DNA from 4 places in the Herbaspirillum sp. VT-16-41 genome. Region 3 is predicted to be linked to each of the others. Evidence: predicted binding sites of a transcription regulator. Region 3 holds the regulator's gene; each other region holds the start of a gene.
The links. The regulator sigma-54, encoded in region 3, starts transcription at its own class of promoters, with help from an activator protein. The targets are predictions, from matches to a motif close to TGGCANGNAANCTGCTTT.
Positions count from the first base shown of each region.

Region 1: the regulator sigma-54 is predicted to act here: its motif matches at 1,032-1,049, upstream of BTM36_RS03430 (MSMEG_0572/Sll0783 family nitrogen starvation response protein).
Region 2: the regulator sigma-54 is predicted to act here: its motif matches at 746-763, upstream of BTM36_RS00175 (acetyl-CoA acetyltransferase).
Region 4: the regulator sigma-54 is predicted to act here: its motif matches at 985-1,002, upstream of BTM36_RS01755 (TorF family putative porin).

Region 1 is NZ_MUXB01000022.1:150,725-152,924, forward strand. Features, by position in the region: gene BTM36_RS03425 (PLP-dependent aminotransferase family protein) at 1-649, opposite strand, end outside; gene BTM36_RS03430 (MSMEG_0572/Sll0783 family nitrogen starvation response protein) at 1,126-1,608, shown strand; gene BTM36_RS03435 (Nit6803 family nitrilase) at 1,624-2,200, shown strand, end outside.
Region 2 is NZ_MUXB01000014.1:7,182-9,381, forward strand. Features, by position in the region: gene BTM36_RS00170 (TRAP transporter substrate-binding protein) at 1-41, opposite strand, end outside; gene BTM36_RS28660 (hypothetical protein) at 214-426, shown strand; gene BTM36_RS00175 (acetyl-CoA acetyltransferase) at 824-2,005, shown strand; gene BTM36_RS00180 (acyl-CoA synthetase) at 2,142-2,200, shown strand, end outside.
Region 3 is NZ_MUXB01000099.1:84,367-86,566, forward strand. Features, by position in the region: gene lptB (LPS export ABC transporter ATP-binding protein) at 1-280, shown strand, start outside; gene BTM36_RS08820 (RNA polymerase factor sigma-54) at 348-1,838, shown strand; gene raiA (ribosome-associated translation inhibitor RaiA) at 1,997-2,200, shown strand, end outside.
Region 4 is NZ_MUXB01000019.1:64,116-66,315, forward strand. Features, by position in the region: gene BTM36_RS01750 (P-II family nitrogen regulator) at 1-131, opposite strand, end outside; gene BTM36_RS01755 (TorF family putative porin) at 144-926, opposite strand; gene BTM36_RS01760 (accessory factor UbiK family protein) at 1,345-1,590, shown strand; gene BTM36_RS01765 (YifB family Mg chelatase-like AAA ATPase) at 1,664-2,200, shown strand, end outside.

The DNA.
Region 1 (2,200 bases), on a different contig from region 3:
TGTCCATCGGCAAGCCTACCAGCTTGATGCCCAGTTGCCCGGCCAGGGCACGCAGGCCCGGGTAGGTCACGTCTTCACAGCACAGCACGCCACCGGGGCCGACCAGCATGGTCAGGATCGCCAGCAACGCGCATTGCGCGCCTGGGGTGACCAGCACCCGTTCCGGTTCCACCACCAGCCCGCGCCGGCGCAGCCACAGGGCGCCGGCCTCGCGGTCTTCGGGCGAGCCGCCGAAGTCCTGGTAGCGCATCAGGTCGCGCAGCCTGCCGTTGACCTTGCTCCATCCCGCCTGCATCAGTTCCACCAGCTCCGGCGACTCCGGCTCGGGCGGCATGTTCATGGACATGTCCACGTTGGGCCGTCCCTCGGTTACGCGGGGGATGCGCGGGCGCCGCTTGCCACAGACGAAGGTGCCGCGTCCCACCACCGAATCGACCAGCCCGCGCCGGTGTGCTTCTGTATACGCCCGGGCCACCGTGGTGAAGTCCAGGTCCAGTGCTTCAGCCAGCTTGCGCTGCGGCGGCAGTCGCTGCTCGGCCTGCAGCTGCCCGGTGGCGACATCCTCGGCAATGGCATTGGCGATGGCCAGGTAGAGCGGGCCGCTGCCCTTCTTCAGTTTGGGGACCCACATGGTGCTGTTCTTCGGCATGACGATTCCTTGGTCGGCGTTCCTGGCGGCTCCTGATCCTTCCCGATCTCTTGAGCTTGCCCGGATTCAATATTGACTGCATCGGCATGCGTCATTGAATGCAATTTGTATTCCATCCAATGCAGCCCCCAGGCGGCTCTCGCTGCACCGCCTTGTGTCATCGGAGACGGCGTGCCTGCACCAAGGTAAAACACGCCGCTACTCCAGAGTGCATGCGGGTTTGCGCGATTGTATGGAGCGATTGAATGGATTGCTGCACGGGTGCTGAAAAGCCCGTCGCGAAGGTCCCCCCGGGAAGTCGCGAGCGTGCTGGAAGCCGGATCGGTAATCAGCGATTGACGGGATTTTCATGCAGTCAATTCACGCATTGACGGGGCATTGTTGGCACGCGTGATGCATTCAATGCCAGCGTCGCGGCAACGTCGCCGGACCACTTCCACAAGTGACCACCCACAGCAATCAAGAGGAGTCTCACCATGCCCGCAGTCACCAAAGCAGCCCACGCCCCCGGCGATTTCCTGGTGGATTATGAAGAGAAGGTATTCGAAGACGTCAAAGCCCAGCCGGGTGAAAAAGCGCTGGTGACCTTCCATACCGTGGCCTTCGAAGGTTCGATCGGTTTCGTCAACCTGTTGCAGGCCACGCGTCTGAAGCGCAAGGGTTTCGAAACCTCCATCCTGCTGTACGGTCCGGGTGTGACGCTGGGCGTGCAGCGTGGCTTCCCCACCCTGGGCGATGAAGCCTTCCCCGGCCACCAGAACTTCAACAAGCAGATCGTCAAGTTCATGGAAGAGGGCGGCAAGGTCTATGCCTGCCGCTTCGCCCTGCAGGCCCTGTACGGCCACGGCGAGCCCTCGCTGATCCCGGGCATCCGTCCGATCAACCCGCTGGATGTGCTGGACCTGGTGTTGCTGCATCGTCGCGACAACGCCTTCATCCTCGACACCTGGACCCTGTAAGCGGAAGGGCGGCCCATGAGCATCAACAAGAGAACGGTACGGGCGGCGGCGGTGCAGATCGCGCCCGACCTCGATAGTGCCGACGGCACCGTGGCCAAGGTCTGCCAGGCCATTGCCGACGCCGCTGCGCAAGGCGCGCAACTGGTGGTGTTTCCGGAAACCTTCGTTCCCTACTATCCGTACTTTTCGTTCGTGCGGCCGCCCTTTGCGTCCGGGCCTGAGCACCTGCTGCTCTACGAGCGCGCCGTCGAGGTGCCGGGTCCGGTCACCCAGGCCGTGTCGGCGGCGGCACGCCAGCATGGCACGGTGGTCGTGCTGGGTGTCAATGAACGCGACCACGGCACGCTCTACAACACGCAACTGGTGTTCGATGCCGATGGCGAGCTGGTCCTGAAACGCCGCAAGATCACGCCGACCTATCACGAGCGCATGATCTGGGGCCAGGGCGACGCCAGCGGCCTGAAGGTCGTGCCCACTGCCGTGGGGCGCCTGGGTGCGCTGGCCTGCTGGGAACACTACAACCCGCTGGCACGCTACAGCCTGATGGCGCAGCACGAGGAAATCCACTGCGCGCAATTCCCCGGCTCCATGG
Region 2 (2,200 bases), on a different contig from region 3:
AGAAAATGACGGCGCGTGAATTTACCAGTGGATTGATCCATCTGTCTTGTCTCCTGTTTGTCTGTTTGTATTTATGAATCTGCTGATTCCGGTGCCACTCAGCTGCCGCGAAATCCTGGCGTGCAGCCCCCTGTATCCGGGTTGTCAACACTGCCCATGCATCGATAGAGCAATTAGGATGCCAAGCCGTCGGAGCGGGCCGACGCGATGGCGATGTCCCTCATGGTCATCTGCATTGCGCCTGTATTCTCTGCGATAAAGGCTGCGCAGGACAAGGGCAGGGGCGGCACCGCCTGCAATTTATTTGATGCCGCCCTGCTGCGACACCTGTCGCATGCACTGTCGCCAACCTGTCGCAGGGATGTCGCAGGTGTCGACACCTCAGGCGCTGCTGCCGGGCAATTGTTTTGTGTTGCAGCGCAATGATTTACGTTAACGTAAAGTCCGTGCTATCTTCATCCGGTCGGCCGCTGGCGTAGCGGTTTCCTGCCCGGCAGGATTCAGCACCGCCCCATGGTCGATCTTATTGACGACGCAACACCGCATCAGAATCAACAACAAAGCGAGAGTCGGCGCGCCTTTGCGTCGAGCTTTCAGGAGACGGGCAAGATGCCGGCCCGGGCAGGGGCACACCCCGCCTGCGACCGTCGGCGACCAGTGGCGCCTCACTCTTGTGGCAATCGCATGGCGATGGCGACGAGCTTGCTGCACGTGGCAATCGCATTGGCACTGCAGTGGAAGACATTGGCACCGAATTTGCATATTGCCCCCGTGTGAACCGGAGCGACCAGGCTCCACCGACCAAGTCTTACAAGGACACACCATGACTGCTTCTGCATCCTCACCCTGCATCACCGGCTGGCACCATTCCCAATTCGGCAAGCTCGACGGCATCGATCCGGAAGTGTTGATCGGCCAGGTCGCCAAGGCCGCCATCGAACATGCCGGTCTGCAACCGGAAGACATCGATTCCATCCACGTCGGCACCTTCAATGCCGGCTTCCTGTACCAGGACTTCCCTTCGTCGCTGGTCATGAATGCATTGCCGCAGTTGCGCTTCAAGCCGGCCACGCGCCTGGAGAATGCCTGCGCCACCGGCTCGGCGGCAATCCACTCGGGCCTGCAATCGATCAAGGCGGGTGAATCGAAACACGTGCTGGTGATCGGCTTCGAGAAGATGACCGAACTGGCGACCCCACAGGTGGGCGAGGTCTTGCTCAAGGCCTGCTACGCCAAGGAAGAAGCGGGCATCCCCGGTGGTTTCGCAGGCGTGTTCGGCAAGATCGCGCAGAGTTACTTCGACCGCTTTGGCGACCAGTCCGATGCACTGGCCATGATCGCCGCCAAGAACCACAAGAACGGCCTGTCCAATCCCTATGCCCATATGCGCAAGGACTTCGGCTTCGATTTCTGCCGTACCGTTTCCGAGAAGAACCCGTTCGTGGCCGGCCCGCTCAAGCGTACCGACTGCTCGCTGATCTCGGACGGTGCCGCCGCCCTGGTGATCAGTGCCGCCGACGTGGCCAAGTCCATGCCGCGTGCCGTGCAGTTCCGCGCAGCGGTGCATGTGAACGACTACCTGCCGCTGTCGCGCCGCGACCCGACCCGCTTCGAAGCCGCCGAACTGGCGTGGAAGAATGCGCTGGGCCAGGCCCGACTGTCGCTCAATGATCTGTCGCTGGTGGAAACCCATGACTGCTTCACCGTGGCCGAGCTGCTGGAATACGAAGCCATGGGCCTGGCCCCGCACGGCCAGGGCGCGCGCGTGATTGCCGAGGGCATTACCGCCAAGGATGGCAAGCTGCCGGTCAACCCGTCGGGCGGCCTGAAGTCCAAGGGCCATCCGGTGGGCGCCACCGGTGTCTCGATGCACGTGATGGCGGCCATGCAGGCGGCCCATGATGCTGGCGACATGCAGATCGCCAATGCGCGCTATGCGGGTGTGTTCAACATGGGCGGCGCAGCGGTGGCCAACTATGTGAGCATCCTGGAGCGCGTGAACTGATTGCAATTGCAAATTGCAAATTGCAGCTTGAAGCTTGCAACAGCGCGTCGTTCGCTGCACCAGCGAACGACGTGCAGGAACACGAAGTATCAACAAAAACAAGAACGAAGAGCCACGCCAATTTCCATTAGAACGAATCGGGACGAGTGAGACGATGTTAACGAAAGTGATGAACCTGGGCCGCCTGCTGTCGGA
Region 3 (2,200 bases):
CCGCGCACTGGCCACCGATCCGCGCTTCGTGCTGCTGGACGAACCGTTTGCCGGTATCGACCCGATTGCAGTGATCGAAATCCAGCGCATCGTGCGCTTCCTCAAGGAACGCGGCATCGGCGTGCTCATCACCGACCACAACGTGCGGGAAACCCTGGGTATCTGCGACCGCGCCTACATCATCAACCAGGGCACGGTGCTGGCCAGCGGTAACCCGGAAGAGATCATCGCCAACGAATCGGTGCGCCGCGTATACCTAGGCGAACACTTCCGCATGTAGCACCCGCCGTCCATCGGCCACACAACGGTATTGCAACCAGCGGGCCACGCCGCTCCCAGAAAGACAGATGAAACAGTCGCTCCAGTTACGTACCTCGCAGCACCTCGCATTGACGCCGCAACTGCAGCAGTCGATCAGGCTGTTGCAACTGTCGACGCTGGAACTGCACCAGGAACTGGAACAGATCCTGTCCGACAATCCCCTGCTCGAACGCCTGGACGACGCTCTCGACAATTCGGTGCGCCTGTTGGCCGATGGCGCGGTCTCTTCCGCGCCCTCCACCGGAGTGGCCGAGCCCGCTGGCGACAGCGGCAACGAAGCAGCCCCCTCCGCTACTGATGGCGAAGCCAGTTTCGACTATCAAGACAACAGCCCCGAGAGCGGTGTCAGTGGCGAATCCGACTGGAGCTTCGACGACGTGGCGCGCAGTGGCAAATCGCCCGACGACGACGATGCCCGCCCGCAACTGGAAGCGCATGAGCTGACCCTGCGCGAACACCTGCTGGAACAGATCCGGGTCACCGCCCGCACGCACCGCGACCGTGCGCTGCTGGAACTGCTCACCGATGCGCTGGACGAAAGCGGTTACCTGGAGGAACCGCTGGAAGACATCCTGGCGCGCCTGCCGGAAGAGCTGGGCGTTGATCTGGAAGAACTGTCGATCTCGCTGAAGCTGCTGCAGAGCCTGGACCCGGCCGGAGTGGGTGCGCGCAGTGCCGGTGAATGTCTGGCACTGCAGATCCGCCGCCTGCCCAAGGTGCCCTTCGTCACCCGCAAGCTGGCCTTGAGGATTGTCGAGGATTACCTGCCGCTGTTCGCACAGCGCGATTTCAACAAGATCAAGAAGGCTCTCGATTGCGATGACGAGGACCTGCGCGAAGCACAGGCGGTGATCCGTCAGTGCCGTCCGCATCCGGGTGCCGAATTCGCGCGCGATGCTTCGGACTACGTGGTGCCAGACGTGATTGTCAAACAGACAAAGAACGGCTGGCAGGTCATGCTCAACCATGAGGTCATGCCCAAGCTGCGCGTCAATGCAATGTATGCGAGTGCGCTCAAGCAGGCCAAGGGCGAAGGATCGCTGTCGTCGCAGTTGCAGGAAGCCAAGTGGCTCATCAAGAACATGCGGCAACGTTTCGATACAATTTTGCGAGTCGCGCAGGCTATTGTCGAACGTCAAAGAAACTTCTTTTCACATGGCGCAGTGGCCATGCGGCCCCTTGTGCTGCGTGAAATTGCTGATACACTGGGTCTACACGAGAGCACAATCTCTCGTGTGACAACTCAAAAATACATGCTCACGCCGCACGGCATGTTCGAGTTGAAGTACTTCTTCGGTAGCCACGTCGCGACTGAAACCGGAGGCGAAGCCTCCTCCACCGCGATACGGGCGCTGATCAAACAGTTGATAGGAGCCGAAAACCCGCAGACCCCATTATCCGATAGCAAGATTGCGGATATGCTGGCAGAACAAGGCATGGTGGTCGCGCGACGCACAGTCGCCAAATACCGCGAAGTGTTGAAGATTCCGCCAGTCAATCTCCGCAAGTCCCTCTGAGCTTTCCTCAGTTTTTCTGTAGCAGTACCGTTGCTGTGTTCAGGCAAGCATCCCTACCTGGTGCCCATGCCATCCGACACGAAGACCGTGCCCGTGGTACAGCAGCTGTAGACGATGCATCGCACGAACCTCCAGTGACCTCACGATAGGAGTCTTGTATGAATCTGACCATCAGTGGACACCACCTCGAACTGACCCCCGCCATCCGGGAATACGTGCAAAGCAAGCTGGCCCGTATCAAGCGCCATTTCGACAACGTGATCGACGTCAGCGTGATCCTGAGCGTAGATAAACTCACAGAAAAGGAAAAGCGCCAAAAAGCGGAAATCAACGTCCACATCAAGGGGAAGGATCTACATGCG
Region 4 (2,200 bases), on a different contig from region 3:
TCGGTATGGCCTTTCTGACGACCGAAGCCCTTGACTTCGGTCACGGTGATGCCTTGCACACCGATCGCGGAGAGGGCTTCACGCACCTCGTCCAGCTTGAACGGCTTGATGATCGCAGTGATCAGTTTCATACGAACCTCTTGTTAGAAAGTTTTGCTGATGGAGACGACGACGCCGTTCTTGCCGACGTTCTTGGCACCGTCCGATGCCGGGGTGGTAGCGAAGCCATCCTTCATGTCGGTACCGACATAGGCCACGCCCAGGGTAATGCCGGCGACTTCGTCGAAGGTCTTGGACAGGCCGATCTTCCAGTCGGTGTAGCTGGCCTCGCTGGGGTTGCCGCGCACGTTCTGGTGACCGACGTGCAGACCCAGCATCACGCCGTAGAAGGTCTCGAAGTTGGCACCCAGGTCGTAGTACTGGCTGTACTTGCTGTTGACCGCGCCGAACAGGTTGGTCAGCGATTGCGAATACTTGAAGTAGGCCGGGCCGTAACCGATCTGGCCATACAGTTCGAAGGTATTGGCGTTCTTCAGGCCGGCATTGGCCAGGGTGTTGCCCGGGTAGTAGTAGTACAGGCCGCCGACGTCGTAGGTGAAGCCGCCGCCGATGTCACCGCGCTTGCCGCCGTAGATGTCCCATTCGACATCGCCCTTGGTATCGGTACCGGTCAGTGCGCCAGCGTCCTTGATCCACTTGATGTTGGTCAGCCAGGTGCCGGCGTACAGGCCGGTCGGGTTGTGCGTATAGTCAGCGCCAACCTGCAGGGCCGGGTCGAAACGCGTCTGGGTCAGGCCGCGGTAGCGGTAATCGCTCACGACCGCAGCGTTGAAGCTCAATTCATTGTCTGGCTTGGCGTCCTCTGCACGGGCCACGGTAGAAACGAAGGATGCTGCGATGGCTGTTGCAAGAATCAGTTTCTTCATGACTTTCCCTCTGGTTTGTGTTTAACAGTTAAGTCTTTTAGTCTTTTGCCCAAACCATGTAGCAGGAGCCGTGCCATGTCCTTTCGGCAAGGCAGACTTGTGTTTTTGCTGGAAAGCGGAGATTTACAACGATTTTTTTCGACACCAGCTTCAAAATAGTGCACTCGAAGCGAAAATGCACGACCTTGGTGCGATATTGATTGCTTTTTGATAATCCTGCGTCAAACGAGGCAAACACATTTTGGTGCGTGGGCCCGGGGCGAAGCCAAAGTCACCAAGTCGGAGCATTTCCTGAAGGAAAATTCTTCACTTTCCGGCACCCGCTCGCAAAAAAACGGTCTCATCAGGGCATCGCGTTTTGAGGATGGCTGCGAAACCGCTAAACTTGCAGCTTAGCTATCTGCCAAGGAGATCCGACATGGACAAGCCCCCATTTTTTGAAGACCTGCAATCCAAGATCAACAAGGCGATCGAGAATTCTCCGGCCAAGGACATCGAGAAGAACGTCAAGGCCATGCTGAGCCAGGGTTTTGCCAAGCTGGACCTGGTCACGCGCGAGGAATTCGACATCCAGGCCCAGGTGCTGGCCAAGACCCGCGCCCGCCTGGAAGCGCTGGAAGCGCGTGTTGCCGAGCTTGAGGCTCAGCAAAAACAGACCCCATGACCCTGGCGACAACCCACTCTTCCCTTCTTCCCCCTCCCCTTTTCCCTTCCAGCACACTGCCGGGCTCGTTGCGATGAGCCTGGCGGTCTTGCGCAGCCGCGCGCTGGCCGGCATGGCCGCCCCACCGGTGACGGTGGAGGTGCATCTGGCCAATGGCCTGCCGGCCTTCACCATCGTCGGTCTTCCCGAAGCCGAAGTGAAGGAAGCCAAGGACCGCGTCCGGGCGGCGCTGCAGAATGCGCGGTTCGAATTCCCGGCACGACGTATCACAGTCAACCTGGCGCCTGCCGACCTTCCCAAGGAATCCGGGCGCTTCGATCTGCCCATCGCACTGGGTATCCTCGCCGCCTCCGGGCAGATTCCCTCTGACCATCTGGATGACTATGAATACGCAGGTGAACTGTCGCTATCGGGCCAATTGCGGCCGATCCGCGGTGCACTGGCGATGACCTGCGCCATGCAACACCCCGGGGAGCCGGACCGGCGGCAACGCGCCTTCATCCTGCCGGTCGGCAATGCCGACGAGGCGGCGCTGGTGCAGCAGGCGACCATCCTTCCGGCCGCGTCGCTGCTGGATGTATGCGCGCATTTCAGCGCCCGCGACGAGAGA